DNA from 2 places in the Parajatrophihabitans canadensis genome. Region 2 is predicted to be linked to the other one. Evidence: riboswitches for the same ligand, from Rfam matches in the RefSeq annotation. Region 2 holds a riboswitch; the other holds the start of a gene.
What was found. A riboswitch is a leader RNA that binds a small molecule or an ion and turns the genes downstream of it on or off. The one in region 2 is predicted to bind S-adenosylmethionine.

Region 1: linked by a shared signal. The riboswitch ahead of thrC (threonine synthase) and the one ahead of ACSMXN_RS03220 (putative leader peptide) in region 2 are both predicted to bind S-adenosylmethionine.

What each region holds. Positions count from the first base shown of each region.
Region 1 covers NZ_CM132445.1:545,920-550,327, reverse strand. The annotation lists gene ACSMXN_RS02665 (cold-shock protein) at 1-195, opposite strand, end outside; gene ACSMXN_RS02660 (DUF6328 family protein) at 582-1,103, shown strand; gene thrC (threonine synthase) at 1,100-2,377, opposite strand; SAM riboswitch class I at 2,389-2,564, opposite strand; gene ACSMXN_RS02650 (LytR C-terminal domain-containing protein) at 2,625-3,185, opposite strand; gene ACSMXN_RS02645 (DUF3263 domain-containing protein) at 3,195-3,587, opposite strand; gene ACSMXN_RS02640 (hypothetical protein) at 3,871-4,212, shown strand; gene ACSMXN_RS02635 (hypothetical protein) at 4,209-4,408, shown strand, end outside.
Region 2 covers NZ_CM132445.1:670,718-675,125, reverse strand. The annotation lists gene ACSMXN_RS03235 (DUF1684 domain-containing protein) at 1-645, opposite strand, end outside; gene ACSMXN_RS03230 (putative leader peptide) at 926-1,042, opposite strand; SAM riboswitch class IV at 1,078-1,187, opposite strand; gene ACSMXN_RS03225 (LLM class flavin-dependent oxidoreductase) at 1,255-2,349, opposite strand; SAM riboswitch class IV at 2,496-2,608, shown strand; gene ACSMXN_RS03220 (putative leader peptide) at 2,650-2,736, shown strand; gene ACSMXN_RS03215 (LLM class flavin-dependent oxidoreductase) at 2,818-4,023, shown strand; gene ACSMXN_RS03210 (NtaA/DmoA family FMN-dependent monooxygenase) at 4,040-4,408, shown strand, end outside.

The DNA of each region.
Region 1 (4,408 bases), 120 kb from region 2:
GACGCGAACGCCTTCGGCCTGCGGACCCTTGGGTCCCTGAGCGACTTCGAATTCCACTCGCTGACCTTCATCAAGAGAGCGGTACCCGTCCGACTCGATGGCGCTGTAGTGGACGAATACGTCCTGGCCACCGTCCACGGCGATGAAGCCGTAGCCCTTCTCATTGTTGAACCACTTAACGCTGCCCTGGGCCACGTGCACTCCTTGCTAGGGGCCTTCCGTCGCTCACCCGTCGTGAGGGCGGGGTCTTCGTTCCTTCGGTCCCGATCAACGCGCACGGCCGGTCGGCGTGATGCCTGCCGTCGTGGCCCTTCGTCTGGCGAAACGCTTGGTACTACGACCAAGGCAGAAATTAACACGCAACGAGATTCACTGGCTAGAAATCTCAACCAAACCGAGACCATCGAATATGCAACGCGCAACCCGCATGCTCTACCCTCCGTCCCCGTCGCCGCCTGTTTGATCCCGAATGTCAGCGTCGGTCCGATGTTGTCGTCGATCTCGTCCGGTGCGCCGTCCGGCGCATAGCCTGGACCGATCCGTACCGACCGATGATCCGTACCGATCGTGGGGGCGCCCGCATGGCCGATGAAGATCTGTCGACAGCAGCCGACGACGGGCGCAATGAAACCAACGCCGCGCGCCTTGATCGCAACTACGCTGAGTTGCTCCAAGAATTACGGGTCTCAGAGACCGGCGTCCAGATCCTGTTCGCCTTCATGCTGTCGATCGCGTTTCAGCAGCGGTTCCAGAGCATCGACACCTTTCAGCGGACGATCTACGTGCTGACGTTGATATTGTCCACGCTGGCCATCGCATTGCTGATCGCGCCGGTAGCCTTTCACCGGCTGGTCTTTCGACAGGGGCTGAAAGAAGAACTCGTGCTGACTGCGAGCAGGTTGGCGATTGCCGGCACGAGCTTCCTGCTGCTGTCGGTCCTCAGCGGCGTACTGCTGATTCTCGACTACGTCGTCGGACGAGCCTTCGCGATAACCACAACCGCGCTGCTCGCGATCGTGTTTCTGCTGCTATGGGTGGCTCTGCCGCTGTGGTACCGCGACCGCGCAGGCGATCGACGACGTGAGTCGGCAGCGTCCCGCTAGAGCAAACCTGCTGCCCGCATCCCCTTGAGCGTCGGCGGAATTACCGCGGTCGGGCCAACCTGCTCGGCGACCGCATCGACTGTCTTCAGCCCGTCGCCGGTGTTGTAAAGGACCGTCTCACGCGTGGTGTCGATCTGGCCGGACTCGACCAGCTTCTTCAGCACGGCCGTCGTGACGCCGCCAGCCGTTTCGGTGAACACGCCGCAAGTCTCAGCAAGCAACTGGATCCCGGCCCGGATCTCGTCGTCATTCACATGAGCCATCGCGCCGCCGGTGGAGCGAACGGCGTCGAGGGCGTACGGCCCGTCCGCGGGATTTCCGATGTTGAGCGATTTCGCGATGCCAGTCGGCTTGACCGGAATCACGGTGTCGCTACCGTCGGCGAACGCCTGGGCGATGGGTGAGCAGCCGGTGGACTGGGCACCGTAAATCCGGTAGTCGCTCGGCTCGACGAGACCGATTGCCTGCAGCTCTTTGAACGCCTTGTGCACCTTGGTCAGCATCGACCCCGATGCCATCGGTGCCACGACCTGGGGCGGCAGCCGCCAGCCGAGTTGCTCAGCGACCTCGAACCCGAGCGTCTTCGAGCCCTCGGCGTAGTACGGGCGCACGTTGACGTTCACGAACGCGGTGGACTCGAACTCATCGGTCTCCGCGAGCTCGCTGCACAACCGATTCACGTCATCGTAGGAGCCGTCGATGGCGACCAGAGTGCCGCCGTAGATCGCGGTCTGAGTGATCTTTGCGGGTTCGAGGTCCGCCGGAATGAAGACAATCGAGTCCATGCCGATTCGCGATGCGTGGGCGGCCACGGAGTTGGCGAGGTTTCCGGTTGAAGCGCATGCGATCCGGCTGAAGCCGAGTTCGCGCGCGGCCGTGATCGCCACCGAAACGACCCGGTCCTTGAAGGAATGGGTCGGGTTGGCTGAATCGTCCTTGACCCACACCGGTGCCGTGAACCCCAGCAGATCCGCGAGCCTGTCGGCCCTGATCAAGGGCGTCATGCCGGTGCCGGAATCGACCCGAGTCTCGGCGTTGTGCCCGGCGGGCAGCAATCCGGCGTAGCGCCAGAGCGAATATGGCCCGGCCTCGATCTGGGCGCGGGTCACGCGCGCCAGCCGCTGCGGGTCGTAGCCGATCTCAAGGGGGCCGAAACACTCGAAGCAGGCGTGTTGGGCGCCGAGGGGATAGGTCGCGCCGCAGTTGCGACACACCAAACCTGAAGCGGGAGTTTCGCCGGACGTACCAGCGGGGCGATTGATCACAGCAGTCATTCCGAGGCCTCTCCTCATCTTTCCCGGGCGTCGTGGTGACGACCAGGCCGGAGTTGGCACCTACCTCGCGATGTCGCCGGTCTATGTGGCTGGACGCCACACGCTGCATTCGTCAGCAGCAATACGGTCTATCGCGGTGGTTGCCGGGGCTTCAACGGGCCGGTCCCTCTGCCCCTCTGGATGAGCGATATGTAGTCCGCGCGCGGAACCAGGCAAGAAATGACACGCACTGCCGAACGTTGTGCGCCTAACTGTAGTCGCTGGTCAGAACGAGGACGATCGGACCCTCGGGAAGGCCGTCAAAACGAGGCTTGATCCGCTTGATCTGCGGAAACTGAGCCTGCAGTGCCGTTGCCGCCGACTGAGCCCCAGCGGCGTTCGGGTCGTAGTAGGCCGCGGTAGAGAGAATGTCGCCGCTGAAGACGCCGCCGTCCGTTGCTGTCCAGCCGCCTTGTACGAGCCTTGTCACAGCAATGCCGCCCAGCCCGTCGGTGCCCGAGTTGTTCAGCACAATGACGGACGGGCGATTGACGGTCGGTTTGGTCGCCGTAGCCGGGTCGGTCGGTGCCGCTGCGGTCGTAGATGTCGTTGGTTTCGGCGACGTCGTGGCGGGCGTCGACTTCTTGGTCGTAGCGGCGGAGGCGGAACTAGAGACTCCGACGCTAGCCCGGTCGGCTTGGCGCCCCTTGGGGTGATTCAGCGCGACAAAGGCAAGGACCGCGACGAGCACCCCGACCGACGCCAAAACGACGCCAAGCAGTAACTCAACACGCCGACGTCGCGACGACGGCGGAGCAATATGCGACATAAATTATGGTTAGACCTCGATGCCCAGGCGGCGAGCAGAGCGCTGCCGCTGGCGACTGGCTCGAAGTCGCCTCAGCCGCTTGACCAGCATAGGGTCTGCCGCCAGCGCTTCTGACGAGTCGATCAGTCCGTTGAGCACCTGGTAGTAGCGGGTAGCGGACATATCGAACAACTCGCGAATGGCCTGTTCCTTGGCGCCGGCGTATTTCCACCACTGTCGTTCGAAGGCCAGAATCTCGCGGTCTCGCCGGTTGAGGCCACCCAGCTCTTCAGACTCTTCTGCGCCAGGAGCCACACCCACCTCGATCGGTGGTGCGCCATCAGAATCGGCTCCCGAAACGGCCGGTGCGCCGGCGTCAGGCTTGCCGCCGGGTGCATTGACCGCGGTGGGCGCGAGTTCCATGCGGCCTCCGAGCATCATCGCGGGCGGACTGTCGGCCCCCGCCAATACGTCACCTGTAACAGGTCTTGGACTATGAATCTCACCGGTGTAATTCGGTGCGCAATCATTCAACCATGCTCGGCGCGAGGTCGCTGAACCAGTCGTCATTGAATCAGCCGTGCGTGTCGCGTCAGCCCACTGGGTTCCGCACGCCACGATCGGCCGATATCCACAGCTAGCTCTCGATTTCCACAGCCAGCCGCAAAGCCGGATATCGAGGCGACGAACCGACCACGCTCGTGCCATGGCAACGAATCAACACAACTGTGCTCCCCGCCGCTACGCGCCGGTCGGCGTGCTCGGCCGCAGGCTTGAACAGACGGCACAACAGCTCGACCGCGCCTGCGATGAACTCCGGGCTCGCGCGGGCGCCTGCCAATGGCACTCGCCGGCCTCCCTCCAGTTCTCCGCCGCGCTCCAGAACCTGCTTGGCGCCTGTCACCGCGTCGCCGACAAACTTCGCGACACCGCCGCCGTGCAGCATCACCACGAAGACACGGCAGCCCAGCGGGCTCGAGCCGCAGCTCACCTCGCCGCGACGGTCGGCAGCAGCGTTGGCCTAGCCCCGATTGTCGAGCTGTTATGACGAGCGCCGGGACGGTCGCGGTCACCGGCGGGGCGTACTCGATCGCCGCTGACTTCGTTGAGCTGAGCGCTCTCGCCGGAGTCCTGGACAAGCTGGCAACGGTGCTCGGCGACGCCGCTGTCGTGGCATTGCAGGTTCTGATCGATCCACACTCGCTCGCCCTAGCCGCGCTCGATCCCGTCGGCGCGTTCGACCT
Region 2 (4,408 bases):
GGCGTACGTCGTGACGCCTGACGTGGCATCGGTAAAGAGGACCAGCAGGCTCCCAGCTCCCTTTCCGTTGAACGCGGTGAGGCTCAGCGGCTGTCCCTCGAGCTCGAATTCGATCCGGCCCGGGGCGTCATAGACGTGTTGCAGGCCTTCGACGGCAGCTCCGACGGTCGTAGGGCGAGGCTCGTCGAACGGCAAGTAGCGGCCGGTAACTGCCCACCTCGGGTCTGGAGCGTAGGCAGGCGTATCGACGAAGCGGACGAGCAATGGGTTGCTCGGGTGCCGGGGCCGGATGATGTCGTGGCCGCCGCGCTTGGCGACCTCGATGACCACATCGCCGGAAACCGGGTACAAGCTGTCCCGCTCGGCGATCGGCCCGAAATTGTGTTCCCCGCGCAGCGTGGCGCCATTGAATTCGAGGGTTTCCCCTTCCGCCAACACGACACGGACACCGTCCTGGCCAGTCGACCACTCGCCTGGCGCATCATCAAATCGCTTCGGTTCGCTGACGAGCCAGCGCAGGCTGGTGATCGCCAAAAATCCGTGCGGGTCGGCGAGGACCTTCTGATGCGCGCTGTGCCATTCTCGCCAACTCTGCTCGAAGTTGGCATCATCGGTTTGATTTTCAGCCAGATCTTGGACGGTCATGTCATCTCCCTGTTGTTGTACGGGGTTGAACGGGGTTGTACGGGGTCGCGGCGGGCTGATTGCCTAATCTAGTCAGAGGCTGGGCGCCGGGTTGAGTTCCGACTTCGGGATACCCGAGCTCGTGAGCACCCGCCACTTGTCGAGGGTCTTCGGGTAGTCACCGTTGGCGAGGCCGAGAAAGCTCGCTGCGCTGCCTGCAGAGCGCCATGCCTTTTCTGGGAAAGGGCAATGGGCGCTCAGGAGAACCTAGGTGGTATCCAGGGCTAGCGGGGAAAGAAGGTCAGAGGCCCGGACACAGTGCGCTACTCACGCGGCGGAGATCCACGTGTCGACGAGCGACTCGCAGTCTGAAGCACCCGTACGGTGTTTCTTGATCCTTGCCGGGGCCGACGTTCATGTCTGTTCCGCCTAGATAATCTTCGGCCGGTCAGGGCCTCGCGCTTACACCGACGATTGTCGGTGTCTGGTCGTCACCTGGAGCACCCCACCGCGTGGAGGGTTGCCGGTCAGCAAGCCAGGGCTTGACGCTGACGCTCATAACCAGGTTGAACTGTAACCGTTCAACCTGGTCCCACACAATCCCTATGAATGTGATAGAGATTGCTCTCGTTAGCCGAACAATGGCCGCACGCCCTCAGCGAAGCTGTACGCCTCTTCCAGATGGGGATAGCCCGACAGGATGAATTCATCGATACCAGCCTGTTGATATTCCGCTATGCGCTCCGCAACCTGTTCATGGCTGCCAACTAGCGCCGTTCCAGCACCGCCTCGAACAAGACCAATCCCGGCCCATAGGTTAGGTCCTACCACCAGACGCTCCCGCGAACCGCCATGCAGCTCGAGCATCCGGGTTTGACCAACGGATTCCAGGGACCGAAGACGGCGTTGCCCTTCGGCGATCTCAGCGTCGCCGAGTCCGGCGATCAGCGCGTCGGCGTCACGCCAGGCCTGTTCAGGGGTGTCACGGCTAATGACGTGTATTCGCAAACCGAACCGCAGCGTGCGCCCGTGTTTGCCGGCGCGATCTACCACCTGCGCCACTTTCTCCGCCACCATCGCTGGTGGTTCTCCCCAGGTGAGATAGGTATCAGCGTGGCGGGCCGCCAGATCCAGCGCAGGGCCGGACGATCCGCCGAGATAGACCTTCGGTACCGGCTTTGGCGGCTCACGTAGCTGAGCGTCGTCCAGATCGTAATAGCCGCCGTGGTGGTCGAACCTCGAACCAGCCCAAGACTGCCTGACAACGTCCAGAAACTCCTCGGCGCGGGCGTAGCGGGCATCATGCTTGAGTGCATCGCCGAAGCTTCGTTGTTCGGCGTCACTGCTGCCGGCGACCACGTTGAGCAGCAGTCGGCCCGCAGACAGACGCTGGAAGGTGGCAGCCATCTGTGCCGCGAGCGCCGGTTCGATCAGCCCGGGCCGAAACGCGACCAGAAATTTCAACCGTGTGGTCTGTGAGATGAGCGCGGCCGTGACCACCCAGGCGTCCTCGCAATGCGCCCCGGTCGGCGTCAACACGGCTTCGTAGCCGAGGTCATCGGCGGCGCGAACAAGCTGGCTCAGGTAGTCAAGCGTTGCTGGACGCTCACCAGCGCCGCTGGCCTTGACGGCGCCCGTGGCGCCGATGCCCAGGCCGTGCACGGAGCCGCCCAGCCGACGGCCGTCGCCGCCGGTCGGAAGAAACCAATGGAACACCGGCGTCACCACGGCACACTCCTGTATTTCACACCGGCTCTAGCGGAATAGACGATATGAGTATTCCGTTCTGTCAGATCACCGGCTGGAAAAGCTATCTCGATCACATCTATAGGCATTGCATGAATCAGCCAGCACCAGTTACGCTCGATCCAGGTTATGAGTGTCAGCATCAAGCCCTGGCTTGCTGGCCGGCAACCCTCCTCCACCGGCGGGGTGCTCCAGGTGACGACCCGGCGGGCCCGTTCGCGGCTCGCAAGCGTGGACGTCGGCGCGGCGTGGCCGTTCGACAGGAAGAGGTGACGACAGATGCTGAGCCCGCGTCTTGGGTTGTTCTCCCGCCGTCACATCGACTTACAGCGCGTCTCTGCCGCACTATGTCCGGTCTCTCACTGACCGCCGCCGATCTACCCTTCGCCGCCATACCGTCGCGAGGCCGCGCATGCCCGCCCACTCACGAAGAGAGCTGATCTCGCTATGCCCGCACCTGTCTCCACCGCCCATCTCGCCGTCGCGCTCGACGGTGCCGGCTGGCACCCCGCCGCGTGGCGGGAACCCACGGCTCGCCCAGCCGAACTGCTCAATGCCCAATACTGGGCCGACCTGGCCGCTGAGGCCGAGAGCGGCCTGCTCGACTTCATCAGCATCGAGGATTCGCTCGGTCTGCAGACGGCACGCCATACCGAGCCAGACCGGCGCACCGATCAGGTTCGAGGCCGGCTCGACGCGGTGTTGATCGCGGCTCGGATCGCGCCACTGACACGCCACATCGGCCTGGTCCCTACCGCGATCGTCACTCACACCGAGCCATTTCACCTGTCAAAGGCCATCGCCACCCTGGACTACGTGAGTTCCGGTCGGGCCGGCGTCCAGGTCAAGGTCTCGGCGCGCGTCGATGAGGCAGCGCTGTTCGGGCGGCGGGACATCCCGGCGGTCACGCGGGACGAGCTGCAACAACCCGCAGCGCAGCATCTGATCGCGGAGCTCTTCGATGAGGCGCGCGATTACGTCGAAGTCCTGCGTCGCCTCTGGGACAGCTGGGAGGACGACGCCGAGATTCGTGACACCGCGACCGGACGGTTTGTAGATCGTGAGCGCTTGCACTACATCGATTTCACCGGGGAACGGTTCAGTGTGAAGGGTCCGTCGATTACGCCCCGTCCACCACAAGGGCAACCGATCGTCACCGCCCTCGCGCACCAGCGCCGTCCTTACGAGCTCGTCGCCACGTCGGCTGACATCGGCTACGTCACGCCCCGAGACGCGGCGCACGCGGCGGAGATAGTCAGCGAGGTCCGGTCGTTGCAAGAGACGGCTGGGCGGGCGGATGAGACGGTTCACATCTTCGGCGACCTGGTGGTCTTCCTCGACAACGACACGGACAGCGCGGTGAGCCGCCGAGAGCGCCTCGACGCGTTAGCCGGCGAGGAATACCGCAGTGACGCACACATCTTCACCGGGTCGGCGTCGCGACTGGCAGACCTGCTGCTGGATTGGCAGGCCGCCGGACTTTCGGGTTTTCGCCTCCGACCCGCGGTCTTGCCTGACGATCTGCAGTCGATCACCCGCTCGCTCGTGCCCGAACTACAACGCCGAGGGGCGTTCCGCACCGCCTATGAAGCCGACAGCCTGCGAGGCCTGCTTGGCCTGCCCCGGCCCGCCAACCGCTACGCCGCCGCCTGAACCGAAGGACATGACGATGAGCAAGCCCTTGAAGCAGATACATCTGGCCGCCCACTTCCCGGGCGTGAACAACACCACCGTCTGGAGCGATCCAGCAGCCGGTAGCCACATCGAGTTCAGCTCCTTCGCCCATCTTGCGCAGACCGCCGAACGGGCCAAGTTCGACTTCTTGTTCCTCGCCGAAGGCCTACGGCTCCGAGAGCAGAATGGCAAGATCTACGATCTGGATGTCGTCGGTCGACCCGATACGTTCACGGTGCTAGCAGCACTGGCCGCCGTTACCGACAGGCTCGGATTGGCCGGCACGATCAACTCCACCTTCAACGAGCCGTACGAGGTCGCGCGGCAATTCGCCAGCCTTGATCACCTGTCCGCGGGGCGCGCC